3 regions of the Friedmanniella luteola genome follow, and region 3 is predicted to be linked to each of the others. Evidence: predicted binding sites of a transcription regulator. Region 3 holds the regulator's gene; each other region holds the start of a gene.
The links. The regulator HrcA, encoded in region 3, represses chaperone genes, less so after heat shock. The targets are predictions, from matches to a motif close to TTGGCACTCGNNNNNNNCGAGTGCCAA.

Region 1: groES (co-chaperone GroES) is a predicted target of HrcA. The motif match lies at 2,056-2,082, and genes of this name have one in related genera.
Region 2: groL (chaperonin GroEL) is a predicted target of HrcA. The motif match lies at 3,164-3,190, and genes of this name have one in related genera.

The regions. Positions count from the first base shown of each region.
Region 1 is NZ_LT629749.1:3,659,604-3,664,490, forward strand. It holds gene groL (chaperonin GroEL) at 7-1,623, opposite strand; gene groES (co-chaperone GroES) at 1,650-1,946, opposite strand; gene BLT72_RS17200 (metallophosphoesterase) at 2,160-3,671, opposite strand; gene BLT72_RS17205 (class I SAM-dependent methyltransferase) at 3,911-4,887, opposite strand, start outside.
Region 2 is NZ_LT629749.1:626,783-631,669, forward strand. It holds gene BLT72_RS02940 (MDR family MFS transporter) at 1-1,159, opposite strand, end outside; gene BLT72_RS02945 (glycoside hydrolase family 3 protein) at 1,304-3,076, shown strand; gene groL (chaperonin GroEL) at 3,348-4,887, shown strand, end outside.
Region 3 is NZ_LT629749.1:3,088,544-3,093,430, forward strand. It holds gene BLT72_RS14555 (serine/threonine-protein kinase) at 1-286, opposite strand, end outside; gene BLT72_RS14560 (MBL fold metallo-hydrolase) at 385-1,215, opposite strand; gene BLT72_RS14565 (16S rRNA (uracil(1498)-N(3))-methyltransferase) at 1,297-2,028, opposite strand; gene dnaJ (molecular chaperone DnaJ) at 2,060-3,235, opposite strand; gene hrcA (heat-inducible transcriptional repressor HrcA) at 3,248-4,261, opposite strand; gene BLT72_RS14580 (MBL fold metallo-hydrolase) at 4,365-4,887, shown strand, end outside.

The DNA of each region.
Region 1 (4,887 bases), 570 kb from region 3:
GCAGCCTCAGTGGCTGTGACCGTGGCCACCGGCGGCGGCCGGCTCCTCCTCCTCGGGCTTCTCCACCACGAGGGTCTCCGTGGTGAGCAGCAGCGAGGCGATGGACGCCGCGTTGGCCAGGGCCGAACGCGTGACCTTGACGGGGTCGATGACCCCGGCCGCGATCAGGTCGACGTACTCACCCGTGGCGGCGTTGTACCCGCTGCCGGGCTGCAGCTCGGCGACCTTGGCGGTGACGACGTAGCCCGGCTCGCCACCGTTCTCGGCGATCCAGCGCAGCGGCTCGACGGCCGACTTGCGGACGATGGCGACGCCGGTCCGCTCGTCACCCGTGAGGCCGAGGTCGCCCTTGAGCGCCTCGACGGCGTGGATGAGCGCAGAGCCGCCACCGGCGACGATGCCCTCCTCGATCGCGGCGCGCGTCGCGGAGACGGCGTCCTCGATCCGGTGCTTCTTCTCCTTGAGCTCGACCTCGGTGGCCGCGCCGACCTTGATCACGCAGACGCCGCCGGCGAGCTTGGCGACCCGCTCCTGCAGCTTCTCGCGGTCCCAGTCGGAGTCGGTCCGCTCGATCTCGGCCTGCAGCTGGGCGACGCGGGCCTTGACCTCGTCGGAGCTGCCGGACCCGTCGACGATCGTCGTGTTGTCCTTGGTGACCACGATGCGCCGGGCGCGGCCCAGCACCTCGAGGCCGACCTGGTCGAGCTTCAGCCCGACCTCGGGAGCGACGACCTGCGCACCCGTGAGGGTGGCGATGTCCTCGAGCATGGCCTTGCGACGGTCACCGAACGCCGGGGCCTTGACGGCCACGGAGGTGAAGGTGCCGCGGATCTTGTTCACCACGAGGGTGGACAGGGCCTCGCCGTCGACGTCCTCGGCCACGATGAAGAGCGTGCCGGAGGCGCCGATGACCTTCTCGAGCAGCGGCAGCAGCTCGGTCATCGAGGAGATCTTGCCCGAGTTGATGAGGATGTAGGGGTCGTCCAGGACGGCCTCCATCCGCTCGGCGTCGGTCACGAAGTACGGCGAGAGGTAGCCCTTGTCGAACTGCATGCCCTCGGTAAACTCGAGTTCGGTGCCCATCGTGTTGGACTCGTCGACGGTGATGACGCCGTCCTTGCCGACCTTGTCGAAGGCGTCGGCGATAAGCTCGCCGATGACCTCGTCGCGGGCGGAGATGGTGGCGACGCTCGCCATGTCCGAGGTGGTCTGCACCTCGCGGGCGTTCTCCCGCAGGCGCTCGACGACAGCGGCGACCGCCGCGTCGATGCCGCGCTTGAGGCCGATCGGGTTGGCGCCGGACGCGACGGCCTTGAGGCCCTCGTGCACGAGCGCCTGGGCGAGCACCGTGGCCGTCGTCGTGCCGTCACCGGCGACGTCGTTGGTCTTGGTGGCGACCTCCTTGGCGAGCTGCGCGCCGAGGTTCTCGTAGGGGTCGTCGAGCTCGACCTCACGGGCGACGGTCACGCCGTCGTTCGTGATGGTGGGAGCGCCCCACTTCTTGTCGAGCACCACGTAGCGGCCCTTCGGGCCGAGCGTGACCTTGACGGTGTTCGCGAGGGTGTCGACGCCGCGCTCGAGAGAGCGGCGGGCCTCCTCGTTGAACTGGAGGATCTTTGCCATGGTCTGTTCCTCTGCTGCTCTTCGAGCTACTTGGAGACGACGGCGAGGATGTCGCGCGCGTTCAGGAGCAGCAGCTCCTTGCCGTCGTACTTCACCTCGGTGCCGCCGTACTTGCTGAAGATGACGACGTCACCCTCGGCGACGTCGAGGGGCACGCGGTTGCCGTTGTCGTCGACGCGGCCGGGTCCGGTCGCGATGACCTTGCCCTCCTGCGGCTTCTCCTTGGCGGTGTCGGGGATGACCAGGCCGGAGGCGGTGGTCTGCTCTGCTTCGAGCGGCTGAACGAGGATGCGGTCCTCGAGCGGCTTGATCGTGGTGGCCACGTCCAAACCCCTTTCACGAGTGTGGGATGTTCGGGAGGAGTGGTCGAGACGTCGTCGCGGTGCCGTCCCGTCCGTTGGCACACTCCAGGGGAGAGTGCCAATGGCGAGGTTAGCACTCGGCCTGGTGGAGTGCCAGCAGCGGGGACGACGAACGGGCCGGCCCCCGGGGGGCCGACCCGTCGGTCGTCACGGCGCCGCAGCAGCGGCGCGGGGTCAGCGGACGAACTGCACGCCCGTCAGGGTCTGGGTGTAGGCACCCCAGGTGGTGCCCGTGAGCGGGGCGTAGATGCGGGTCGACACGGTGCCGTCGGCCGGGTCGACGTCGAACATCCGGACCGGGTTGGTCACGCCGTCGTGCATCGTGGTCAGGAACGAGTAGATCTTGTTCCCGTTCTTGCCGGTGTCGACGCGGGCCCGCTGGGCCAGCCCGACGTGGCCGGAGAAGACCATCTTGATGTTCGGGTACTGGCTGACGAGCTGGTCGAACAGCTGCTGGCCGCTCGTGTCGCCGTAGCCCTGGTTGCTGCCGTCGAGCCCGCCGCCGCCGTTCTGGTAGCTGTGGGTGCTGATCAGCACGTTGTGGTCCGGGTGCGAGGCCACGACCTTCTTGGCCCAGGCGACCACGCCGGGGCGCGGGCAGAACTCCAGGCTCAGCACCATCCACTGCAGCCCGCCGGCGGAGTAGGTGGAGTAGACGTTGTCGACCTTGCCCGACTCGTACGTCCCCGCCACGGCGCCGAAGTCGCTCGCCTTGAAGTAGCTGTTGAACGTCGACGTGTCGCGCTGCAGGGCGCGGGTGTTCTGCGGGTCGCGGGCCGAGCCGCCGACGCCCGTGGCCATCGTGTCGTGGTTCCCGACCGAGACCGTGTAGGGGATGTCGGCGTCCTCGAGGACGTCCATGCTGTTCTTCGCCATCGCCATCTGCCGGTGGTCCGGGGTGTCCCAGTTGACCAGGTCGCCGGTCTGGGCCACGAAGGCGAGGTCCTTCTGGCGCGCCAGCCACTGGTTCCGGTTCGTCAGCCGGCGGTCCCCGCTGGCCAGGACCTCGTTCTGGGTGTCCGGGATGATCGCGAAGCTGAACGCTCCGGCCGTTCCCGGCGTCGTGGTGGGCGGCGGCGTCGGGGTGGTCGGCGTCGCCGGCTCCTCCGCGCCGCTGGCGGACGCGGCGTAGAAGGCGACGTTCTCGTACTCCCAGCCGTCCGCCTCGAGCGCGGCCTGCCGCGCCGCGCTGGCGGCGAGCCGGTGGAGGGTGCCCTTGCGGAAGCGCTCGACGGGCTTGAGGCAGTCCGAGCCGACCTTGGACACGTAGAAGGTGACGCCCTGGTCGTCGTAGTCGAACCGCTGGGCCGCCGAGACCAGCTCGGTGGTGGACCGGGTGAAGATGTAGTCCTGCGGGTCGGACCGGTACATCCGGTGCACCGGCACCAGCCCGGGTCCGGGAACGGTCGACGCCCGGAACGCGACACCCTGGTCCTCGGTGTAGCCCGCGGCCGCGGCCTTGTCGGCCTCGCCGGTCCACGGGGTGGTGAGGCTGGCGCCGTTGCTCGGCTTGACCACGGTGTACACCGGGTCGTTGAACGCAGAGCAGCTCGGGGCCGGCGTGGCAGCGGTGGCGGTGGCCGGGACGAGTGCGGCGGTGGTCAGGGCCAGCAGCCCGGCGACGCCGACGGCGACGGCCGGACGGACCCTGGCAGGTCTGGTCGATGGTGCGTGCTGCGTGTTCATCGGGCTCCTAGTCGAGGTTGCCCCCCCGTACGATTCGCCCGAAGCATAACGAGAAAGTCACGAATCGATGCACCTGTGATAACGGCCCAGCCGGCTGGAGGGCGGCTCCCCCTGTCGTCGCCCCTGACCGCGCGCCTGGCGGGGCGGCCCGTCCAGCTCGGGGTGTGGTCAACCTCACGTGCCGGAGGGGCACCTCCGGACGCCCGGCCCGGCCCGGGACGCTCCCCGGCCGCCCGGCGTCAGCCGTGGCCGAGCCGGCGCACGACCAGGGCGACGGCCCCGGACGGCGTCCGGGAGAGCACCAGCGTCGCCCGTCCCGGGCCGCGCGGCGCGAGCCGTCGCCGCAGCACCGCCGGGTCGACGTCGACGCCGCGCTTCTTGATCTCGAGGGTGCCGACCTCGTGCTCGCGGACCCAGCGGCGCAGCGTCTTCTCCCCGGCGCCCAGCACGTCGAGCACCTCGAAGGCGGTGGCGAACGGGGTCTCCTCGGCGGTGTCGCCGCTGAGGTAGGCGATCTCGGGGTTCAGCAGGTGGGCGCCGAGTCGGCGGCCCAGCGGGCCCACCCCCCGCGCCCGGATCACCGCCCCGTCCGGCTCGAACAGGTAGCGCCCGACCGGGCCGACCGGCAGCGGCTCGGCCGGCCGGCCGGGCCCGGGGCGCGGCACCTCGAGCCGGGCGCCCGGGAGCAGCGTGGCCACGTCGAGGTCCGGCCGGGCGCCGGGCCCGGCCCAGAGCCCGACCTCGACGGTGTCGCCGTCGTGGGTCACCCACTCGGCCTCGGCCGTCGTCGGCACCAGGGTGTGCGGCAGGGCGGGTCCGAGCTTGACCCCGGCCACCCGGTCGCCGGCGAGCAGTGTGGTGACGAGGTCCCACGAGGGGGTGAAGTCGGTGACCCGCCAGAGCCGACCGCTGCCGCTGCGCCGGGCGGGGTCGCAGAAGGCGGCGGTGCCGGGCGTCAGGAGCTCGGCCGCCACCGCCTCGGCGTCGGCGCACAGCACCTGCCCCCGCTCCCCCAGGTTGGCCGCGGCGACCGCGGCCGTCCCGGGGTCGCGCTCGACGGCGACGACCTCCAGCCCCGCGTCCGCGAAGGCGAGGGCGTCGGTCCCGATCCCGCAGCCCAGGTCCACCACGCGGGCCGCGCCTGCGGCGACCAGCCGGGCCGCGTGGTGGGCGGCGACGGCCGGCCGCGTCGCCTGCTCGAGGCCGTCCCGGGTGA
Region 2 (4,887 bases), 2.3 Mb from region 3:
TGGGGCTGGCGGTGAGGCCCATGCCGAGGCCGATCACGAAGCAGGTGCCGGCGACCTGCCAGACCGAGCTGCCCGGCCCGATCAGCACCAGCAGCGCGACGCCGACCAGGATGATCGCGCAGCCGAGCAGCGCCGTCAGGCGGAAGCCGACCCGCAGGTAGATGCGGCCGGCCGAGGAGGCCGCGATCGGCCAGCCGAGGGTGAGCGCGGCCAGCGCGAAGCCGGCGACCAGGGCGTTCTCCCCGAGCACGCCCTGCACGTAGAGCGGGACGTAGGAGGTCAGGCCGATCAGCACCACGCCGATCGAGAGGCTGGCGAGGTTGGTGGTGTTGAGCAGCCGGCTGCGGAACACCCACGGCGGGATCACCGGCTCGGCGGCCCGCCGCTCCACGAGGGCGAAGCCGACCAGGGCCAGCACCGCGACGGTCAGCACGCCGACGCCGGGCACCGACAGCCAGTCCCACTGGACGCCGCCCTCGAGCAGGCCCAGCACCAGCAGGGAGGTGCCGACGGTCAGCAGCACGGCCCCGCGGTAGTCGATCTGGTGCTCGGCCTTGGTGACGTCCTCGGAGAAGCGGCGGAACAGCACCCAGGCCGCGACGGCGCCCAGCGGGACGTTGACGAAGAAGATGAGGCGCCAGTCGAGGAAGTCGACGAACACCCCGCCCAGCGTCGGTCCGACGACCGAGGAGATGGCCCACACGCTGGCCACGTAGCCCTGCACCTTGGCGCGCTCGGCCACGGTGTAGATGTCGCCGATGATCGTCATCGCGGTCGGCTGGACGGCTCCGGCGCCGAGGCCCTGGACCGCGCGGAACACGATCAGCGCGGGCATGCTCCACGCGAGACCGCAGAGGACCGAGCCGAGCACGAACAGCCCGACGCCGGCCAGCATCACCGGCTTGCGGCCGAACAGGTCGCTCAGCTTGCCGAAGATCGGCACGCAGACGGCCTGGGCCAGCAGGTAGATCGAGAAGAGCCAGGGGAACTGGGCGAACCCGCCCAGGTCGTCGACGATCGCCGGTACCGCCGTGGCGAGGATCGTCGAGTCGATCGCCACCAGGCCGACGCTGAGCATCACGGCCAGCAGGATCGGTCCGCGCTCCGACCGCAGGCCGACATCGGCACGGGTGATCGGGCGTGTCTCGGTGTCGGCCATGGTCAGCGCAACCCTGGGAGCACCCTGTGCATTCCCGGCCTATGTGTTCAGGTCGGGCCGCCGGTCGTGTGGCCGGCCGCGTCCGCGAGGATGACCCCGGCCGGCGCCGCCCCGCCCCGACCCGTCCGACGAAGGAGTCCGCCGATGACCCAGCCCAGCGCGCCGCCCTACCGCGACCCGTCGCTGAGCCCCGACCAACGGGTCGAGGACCTGCTGGGCCGGCTGACCCTGGAGGACAAGGCGGGGCTGATGTTCCACGACATGACGCTGATCGGGCCGGACGGGACGCTCGTCGGCGACGACAACGTCATCGCCCGCCCCGGCAGCGAGGCCGCCGTCCGCGGCCTGCGGATGAACCACTTCAACCTGCTCGGCTCGCCGTCGGGCGTCCGGGACCTGGTCGCCTGGTACAACCGGCTGCAGGAGCTCGCCGCGAGCACCGAGCTGGGCATCCCGGTGAGCCTGTCCACCGACCCGCGGCACTCCTTCAGCGACAACGCGGGCACCGCGGCGCTCGCCGGCTCCTTCTCGGCGTGGCCCGAGTCGCTGGGCTTCGCCGCGCTGCGCGACCCGGCCCTGGTCGAGCGGTTCGCCGACATCGCCCGGCAGGAGTACGTGGCCGGCGGCTTCCGGGTGGCCCTGCACCCGCAGATCGACCTGGCGACCGAGTACCGGTGGGCGCGGATCGGGATGACCTTCGGCGAGGACGCCGACCTGACGGCGGAGCTGGTCCGGGCCTACGTCCGCGGCTTCCAGGGCGAGCGGCTGGGCCCGGACTCGGTCGCCACCATGACCAAGCACTTCCCGGGCGGTGGCCCGCAGCTCGACGGGGAGGACCCGCACTTCGCGTACGGCCGCGAGCAGGTCTACCCGGGCGGCCGGCAGGAGTACCACCTGGCGCCCTTCCGGGCGGCGCTCGAGGCCGGGACGTCGCAGATCATGCCGTACTACGGGATGCCCGTCGGGACGGACTGGGAGGAGGTCGGCTTCGCCTTCAACCGCCCGGTCATCGCGGGGCTGCTCCGTGACGAGCTGGGCTTCGACGGGATCGTCTGCACCGACTGGGGCCTGATCACCGACAAGTCCTTCGCCGGCGAGCCGATGCCGGCCCGGGCCTGGGGGGTCGAGGAGCTGAGCCCGCCCGAGCGGGTGGCCCGGGCGCTGGCGGCCGGCGTCGACCAGTTCGGCGGTGAGAGCTGCCCCGAGCTCGTCGTCCAGCTGGTCCGCTCCGGCGCCGTCACCGAGGAGCGTCTCGACGTCTCCGTCCGGCGGCTGCTGCGGGAGAAGTTCGTCCTCGGCCTCTTCGACGCCGACCCGCTGGACCTGAACCACGCCCTCGCGACGATCGGCCGGGAGGACTTCGTCGCCGCCGGCGGCGCGGCGCAGCGGGCCTCGATCACCCGGCTGACCGCTGCGGCCGACGGGCCCGGGTCGCTGCCGCTGGCCGAGGGCCTGGCCGTCTACGTCGAGGGCTTCCGCACCGACGCGGCGTCCCGGCTGGGCCGGCTGGTGGACGACCCGGCTGACGCCGACGTCGCCGTGCTGCGGCTGGCCGCCCCCTTCGAGCCGCGGCCCGGCCGCTTCGAGTCGATGTTCCACGCCGGCTCGCTGGCCTTCGCGCCGCCGGAACGGGACCGGCTGCTGGCGATCTGCGCGGCCGTGCCCACCGTCGTCGACCTCTACCTCGACCGGCCGGCCGTGGTGCCCGAGCTGGCCGGCGCCGCCGCGGCCCTGCTGGTGGACTACGGCGCCTCCGACGACGCGCTGGTCGACGTCCTCACCGGCCGGGCGCAGGCCCGGGGTCGGCTGCCCTTCGACCTGCCGTCCTCCGTCGAGGCCGTCGAGGCCAGCCGGAGCGACGTCCCCTTCGACACCGCGGACCCCCTGTTCCGGTTCGGCGACGGCCTGCAGGACTGATCGTCACACGTCGTCCGCCGCGCGGTCGTGCACAGCGGGGGAGGGGTGCCTGGGGTGCGGCCTTGCCCGCCGCGGTGCCCGGGGGTGTTTGCACTCGCCAGGGGAGAGTGCTAAACATTGATTAGCACTCTCCTCGTGAGAGTGCCACCTCTCTGAGCGTGTGAGGCCTCCTGTGGAGGTCGTCCGTCGCGGGCACCTGCTCAGGGATCACCACTAGCAGCCATCGAGCCGGCGGTCCCGCCGCCGGCGCGCGGGAGGACTCGCCGAGAACATGCCCAAACTGATTTCGTTCAACACCGAAGCACGTCGCGGGCTCGAGCGTGGGATGAACATCCTCGCCGACGCCGTGAAGGTCACCCTCGGCCCGAAGGGCCGCAACGTCGTGCTCGAGAAGAAGTGGGGCGCCCCCACGATCACCAACGACGGTGTCAGCATCGCCAAGGAGATCGAGCTCGAGGACCCCTACGAGAAGATCGGCGCCGAGCTCGTCAAGGAGGTCGCCAAGAAGACCGACGACGTCGCGGGCGACGGCACCACCACCGCCACCGTGCTGGCGCAGGCGCTGGTCCGCGAGGGCCTGCGCAACGTCACCGCCGGCGCCAACCCGATGGCCCTCAAGAAGGGCATCGAGAAGGCCGTCGCGGCCATCGTCGAGGAGCTGGCCAGCACCGCCGTCGACGTGGACACCAAGGAGCAGATCGCCGCCACCGCGTCGATCTCCGCCGGTGACCCCACCGTCGGCGAGATCATCGCCGAGGCGATGGACAAGGTCGGCAAGGAAGGTGTCATCACCGTCGACGAGTCCAACACCTTCGGCCTGGAGCTCGAGCTCACCGAGGGCATGCGGTTCGACAAGGGCTACATCTCGCCCTACTTCGTCACCGACACCGAGCGCATGGAGACCGTCCTCGACGACCCCTACGTGCTGATCGTCAACTCGAAGGTCTCGAGCCTCAAGGACGTCCTGCCGCTGCTGGAGAAGGTCATCCAGGCCGGCAAGCCGCTCGTCGTCATCGCCGAGGACACCGACGGCGAGGCCCTGGCCGCGCTGATCGTCAACAAGATCCGTGGCACCTTCAAGTCCGTCGCCGTCAAGGCCCCGGGCTTCGGTGACCGCCGCAAGGCCATGCTCGGCGACATCGCCATCCTCACCGGTGGTCAGGTCATCTCCGAGGAGGTCGGCCTCAAGCTCGACGGCGTCGGGCTGGAGCTGCTGGGCCAGGCCCGCCAGGTGCTGGTCACCAAGGACGAGACCACGATCATCGAGGGTGCCGGCGACTCCGACGCCATCGCCGGGCGCGTCAGCCAGATCCGCGCCGAGATCGACAACTCCGACTCCGACTACGACCGCGAGAAGCTGCAGGAGCGGCTGGCCAAGCTGGCCGGCGGCGTCGCCGTCATCAAGGTCGGTGCGGCCACCGAGGTCGAGCTCAAGGAGCGCAAGCACCGCATCGAGGACGCCGTGCGCAACGCGAAGGCCGCCGTCGAGGAGGGCATCGTCGCCGGTGGTGGCGTGGCCCTCGTCCAGGCCGCCGCGAAGGTGTTCGAGACCCTCGAGCTCGAGGGTGACGAGCAGATCGGCGCCCAGATCGTCCGCGTGGCCGTCGAGGCCCCGCTGCGCCAGATCGCCATCAACGCCGGCCTCGAGGGTGGCGTCGTGGTGGAGAAGGTCAAGTCCCTCCCCGTCGGTCACGGCCTGAACGCCGCGACCGGGGTGTACGAGGACCTCCTCGCCGCCGGCGTCCCGGACCCGACGAAGGTCACCCGTTCTGCCCTGCAGAACGCGGCCTCCATCGCGGCCCTGTTCCTCA
Region 3 (4,887 bases):
CGAACTGCATGATCAGGCAGGGTCGGCCCTCGTGCTCGACCACGTCGAAGACGGGGACGGCGTGGCGGTGGTGCAGCCGGGCGGTGATCCGGGCCTCCCGCATCGCCCGCTGGGTCGCGAGCTCGGCCTCCTCCTCGCTGACGCCGGCGTGCGTGCGGAGCTGCTTGAGGGCCACCCGGCGCTCCAGCCGCTCGTCCCAGGCCTCCCAGACGACGCCCATGCCACCGGAGCCGACCTTCTCGACGAGGCGGTAGCGGTCGCCGACGAGGGCCTGCGGCTCACTCACCCGAACTCCCCCTCCCGGACGGCCCCGCGGTCCGGGCACTTCGGCGAGGACCGAGACTACGGCACGGACCGGCCGGCTCGTGGCCGCTCCGGCCCTCGTCAACCCGTTCCGGTCAGGTGGTCGAAGTCGCCCCGGGTCCAGGCCACCACCCGGTCCGCCGAGCGCCGGACCCAGGCGGCGGCGTCGGCGCGCACCCGGCCACCGAAGTTGTCGTAGAGCCGGTCGAAGTCCAGCTCCAGGACCCGGTCGGCGACCCGGCCGACCACGGCGGCCGACAGCGGGATCTTGTTGGGGTAGCTGCGCAGGAAGGCGACCCAGTGCTCGTCGGGGGTGCCGGCCACGGTGTCGCCGGTCAGCAGCACGCCGCGGCCGTCGGCGCCGGTCAGGTGCAGCACCGCGCTGCCCGGGAAGTGGCCGCCGATGCGCACCAGGCGCACGCCGGGCACCGGCTCCACCGTCTCCTCGACCAGCCGCACGACCGGATCGGGCCGCTGCACCCAGCCGGCGTCGGCGGCCATCACGTGGACGGGGGCGTCGTCGAAGGCCCGCGACCAGGCGACCTGGGCACCGAACATGTGCGGGTGGCTGGCGGCGATGGCCGCCACCCCGCCGAGCGCGCGGACCTCCGCGACGAGGTCGTCGTCGAGGTAGCCCACGGGATCCCACAGCACGTTCCCGCCCGGCGTCCGGACGAGCAGCGCCCGCTGCCCGATGCCGACCTGCGGCTCGACGCTGATGCCGGTCAGCCCGGGCTCCACCTCCGCCAGCCGGCCGCGGTGCCCCTCGGCCCGCAGCTCGTCGAGCGTGGTCCAGCGCTGCCCCGCGGGGCGGACGTACTGGCGCTCGTCGCAGCAGATCGCGCAGGTGGCGGGGGGCGCGTCGGTGTCGGCGTGCTCGACGGCGCAGGTGCGGCAGGTCCAGACGGTCACGGGCTCCTCCTCGGCCTCCCCGCGCCGGGCCCGGCCGGGGTCTGGGGCCAGCCTGGCACCGGGCGGCCGGGCCCGCAGGTCTCAGCGCAGCAGCAGGCCGGCGACGGCGACCACGCCGGCGGTGGAGGTGCGCAGCACGGCGTCGCTGACCGAGACGGCGCGGGCGCCCGCGGCGGCGAACTGCTCCAGCTCCTCGGGCGTGATGCCGCCCTCGGGGCCGACGACGAGGGCGACGGTGCCGCGCTCGGGCAGGTCGACGTCGCGGAGGGCGGTGGTGGCGTCCTCGTGCAGCACGAGGGCCAGGTCGACGCCGGCCAGCTCCCGGCAGAGCCCGGCGGTGCTGAGCACCGGTCGCAGGGCCGGCTGGAGCAGGCGGCGGGACTGCTTGGTGGCCTCGCGGGCGGTGGAGCGCCAGCGACCGAGCGACTTCTCGCCGCGCTCGGCGGACCAGCGGACGATCGAGCGGGAGGCCTGCCACGGCCAGATCTCGCTGACCCCCACCTCGGTGAGCATCTCCACGGCGAGCTCGGACCGGTCGCCCTTGGCCAGCGCCTGCACGGCGACGACGCGCAGGGCCCGGTCGGGCGCGTCGAGGTGCTCGACCACCCGCAGCGTCAGCCCGGCCTTGGACGCGGCGGTCACCTCGGCGCGGACGCCGCGACCGCGGCCGTCGGCGACGAGCACCTGCTCGCCGGCGCCGATCCGGCGGACGACGGCGGCGTGCCGGCCCTCGTCACCGCCGAGCTCCAGCACCGCGCCCACCGCGGGCCGCGGGTCGGCCAGCGTCTCCAGCAGGAACAGCGGCGCGGTCACGACGTGCTCCCGGCCCCGTCGCCGACGACGGTCACTGCCCGGCGAAGGCGTCCCGCAGGCGGCCGAAGACGCCGCGGCCGTGCTTCTGCACGGTGCCCTCGGGGCCTGTCTCGCCGCGCAGCTCGGCGAGCTGGCGGACGAGCTCGCGCTGCTCCTCGTCCAGCCGGCTCGGGGTCTGCACCAGCAGCGTGACGCCCATCTGGCCACGGCCGTTGGACCGGAGCCGCGGCACGCCCTTGCCCTCCAGGGCGACGCGGGTGCCGGACTGGGTGCCGGCCGGGACGGTGACCTGGACGCTGCGGTCGGCCTCGTCGGCGTCCTCGAGGTCGGCCTCGAGCGTGGCCACGGACACCTCGGTGCCGAGCGCGGCCGCCGTCATCGGGATCTTGACGACCACCTCGAGGTCGTCGCCCTCGCGGCGGAACACCTCGTGCTGGGCGACCGCCAGCTCGACGTAGAGGTCGCCGGCCGGGCCGCCGCCGGGGCCCACCTCGCCGTGCGCGGCGAGGTGGATCCGGTTGCCGGTGCTGACCCCCGCCGGGATCTTGACGTTGATGGTGCGCGACGAGCGGATCCGGCCGTCGCCCGAGCACTCGACGCACGGGTTGGGGATGACCGTCCCGTAGCCGCGGCAGGTGGGGCACGGCTGGGTGGTGCGGATGTCGCCGATGAACGAGCGCTGGACGTGGGTCACGTCGCCCTGCCCGTGGCAGGTCCGGCAGGTCTCGGGCTCGGAGCCCTCCGTGGCGCCCGAGCCGCTGCAGCGCGGGCAGAGCACGGCGGTGTCGACCTGGAGCGGCTTGGTGGTGCCGAAGGCGGCCTCGGCCAGCTCGAGCGACAGCCGCACCAGGGCGTCCTGGCCGCGCCGCACCCGGGAGCGCGGGCCGCGGGTGGTCTGCTGCCCGAACATGGCGTCGACCAGGTTGGTGAAGTCGAAGCCGCCGGCCTGGCCGCCGAAGCCGCCGCCCCCGCCGAAGCCGCCCATCCCGCCGCCGAGCGGGTCGCCGCCGCGGTCGTAGAGGTCGCGCTTCTTCGGGTCCTGCAGCACCTCGTAGGCCTCGGCGACCTTCTTGAACCGGTCGCCGGCGTCGGCCTCCGTGGCCACGTCGGGGTGCAGCTTCATGGCCAGCTGGCGGTAGGCCTTCTTGATCTGCTCCGGCGTCGCGTCCCGCGTGACGCCGAGGATCTCGTAGTAGTCAGAGCTCATGGTGTGGGGTGATCATCCTTCGGAGAGGAAACGGCCTACGTAGCGGGCGACGGCACGCACCGAGGCCATGGTGGAGGGGTAGTCCATCCGGGTGGGGCCGACGACGCCCAGCGTGGCGAAGATGTCGAGCTGGCTGCCGTAGCCGCTCGCGACGACCGACGTCGACTGTAGTTCCTTGTACGGGTTCTCCTGGCCGATGCGCACGGTGACGGCGTCGGCCGTGGTGGCCTCGCCCATCAGCTTGAGCAGCACGACCTGCTCCTCCAGCGCCTCGAGGACCGGCTTGACCGTCGTCTCGAACTCGGCGCCGTAGCGGGTGAGGTTGGGCATGCCCCCGACGACCATCCGGGTGGAGGTCTCGCTGCTGAGCATCTCGAGCAGGGTGGCCGCGGCCACCTGGCCGATCGCGCCGAGCTCGGGCGGCAGCTCGTCGACCAGCGCGCTGAGCCGCGCGGCCGCGACGGACGACGGGTGGCCGACCGTGGCGGCGTTCAGCTGGGCGCGCAGCGACGCCAGCGTCTCGGTCTCGTGGTCGGGGAGCTCCAGCGCGCGCTGCTCGATCCGACCGGTGGAGGTGATGAGGATGAGGAGCATCCGCGAGCTGGAGAGCGAGACGACCTCGACGTGCCGCACCGTGGAGTGGCTGAGGGTCGGGTACTGCACGATCGCCACCTGCTGGGTGACCTGGGCGAGCAGCCGCACCGTGCGCAGCAGGACGTCGTCGAGGTCGGCCGCGCCGGAGAGGAAGGTGTGGATGGCCTTCTGCTCGGCCGGCGACAGGGGTTTGACCGTGCCGAGCCGGTCGACGAAGAGCCGGTAGCCCTTGTCGGTGGGGATCCGGCCGGCGCTGGTGTGGGGCTGGGTGATGTAGCCCTCCTCCTCCAGCGCGGCCATGTCGTTGCGGACGGTGGCCGGGGAGACGCCGAGGTCGTGCCGCTCCACCAGGGCCTTGGAGCCCACCGGCTCCTGGCTGGACACGTAGTCGGTCACGATGGCGCGCAGCACCTCGAGCTTGCGGTCGTCCATGTCCCCTCCTCGTGTCGGGTCGCGGGCGGTCGGCGGTGCGGGCGTCGGACGCCCGCGCGCGGCCGGGTTGGCACTCAGATGGCCAGAGTGCCAGTCTAGCGGGATGGACCAGCAGCCGACGGCAGGCCAGCCCCGGCAGGGCGGCGCGGCCCCGCCGTTCTCGCTCGGCCCCTGGCGGGAGGTGGCCGAGGGCGTCCTCGTCTGCGTAGCCGAACCCGACGCCGTGAACCTGGGCCTGGTGCTGGGCCGCACCGGAGCCCTCCTCGTCGACACCGGCTCGAGCCCGGAGCAGGGGGCCGCGGTGCGGGCCGCGGTGGCCGCCGCGACGGACCTGCCCCTGGTGGGCGTCGTCGTCACCCACGCCCACCCCGACCACGCGTTCGGGCTGGCCGCCTTCGGTGACGTGCCCACCCTGGGCCACGAGACCCTGCCCGCCGCGCTGGCCTCCGCGGTCTCGGCGGGGGCCGCCCGGGCCCTCGGCGTCGACCCGGCGGCCCTGGCGCCGCCCGCGCGGGAGATCGCCGTCGCCGTGGCCGTCGACCTCGGCGACCGGCGCGTCGAGGTGGCCCACCTCGGGCCGGGGCACACCGAGGGCGACCTCGTGGTCGTCGTCCCGGACGCCGACC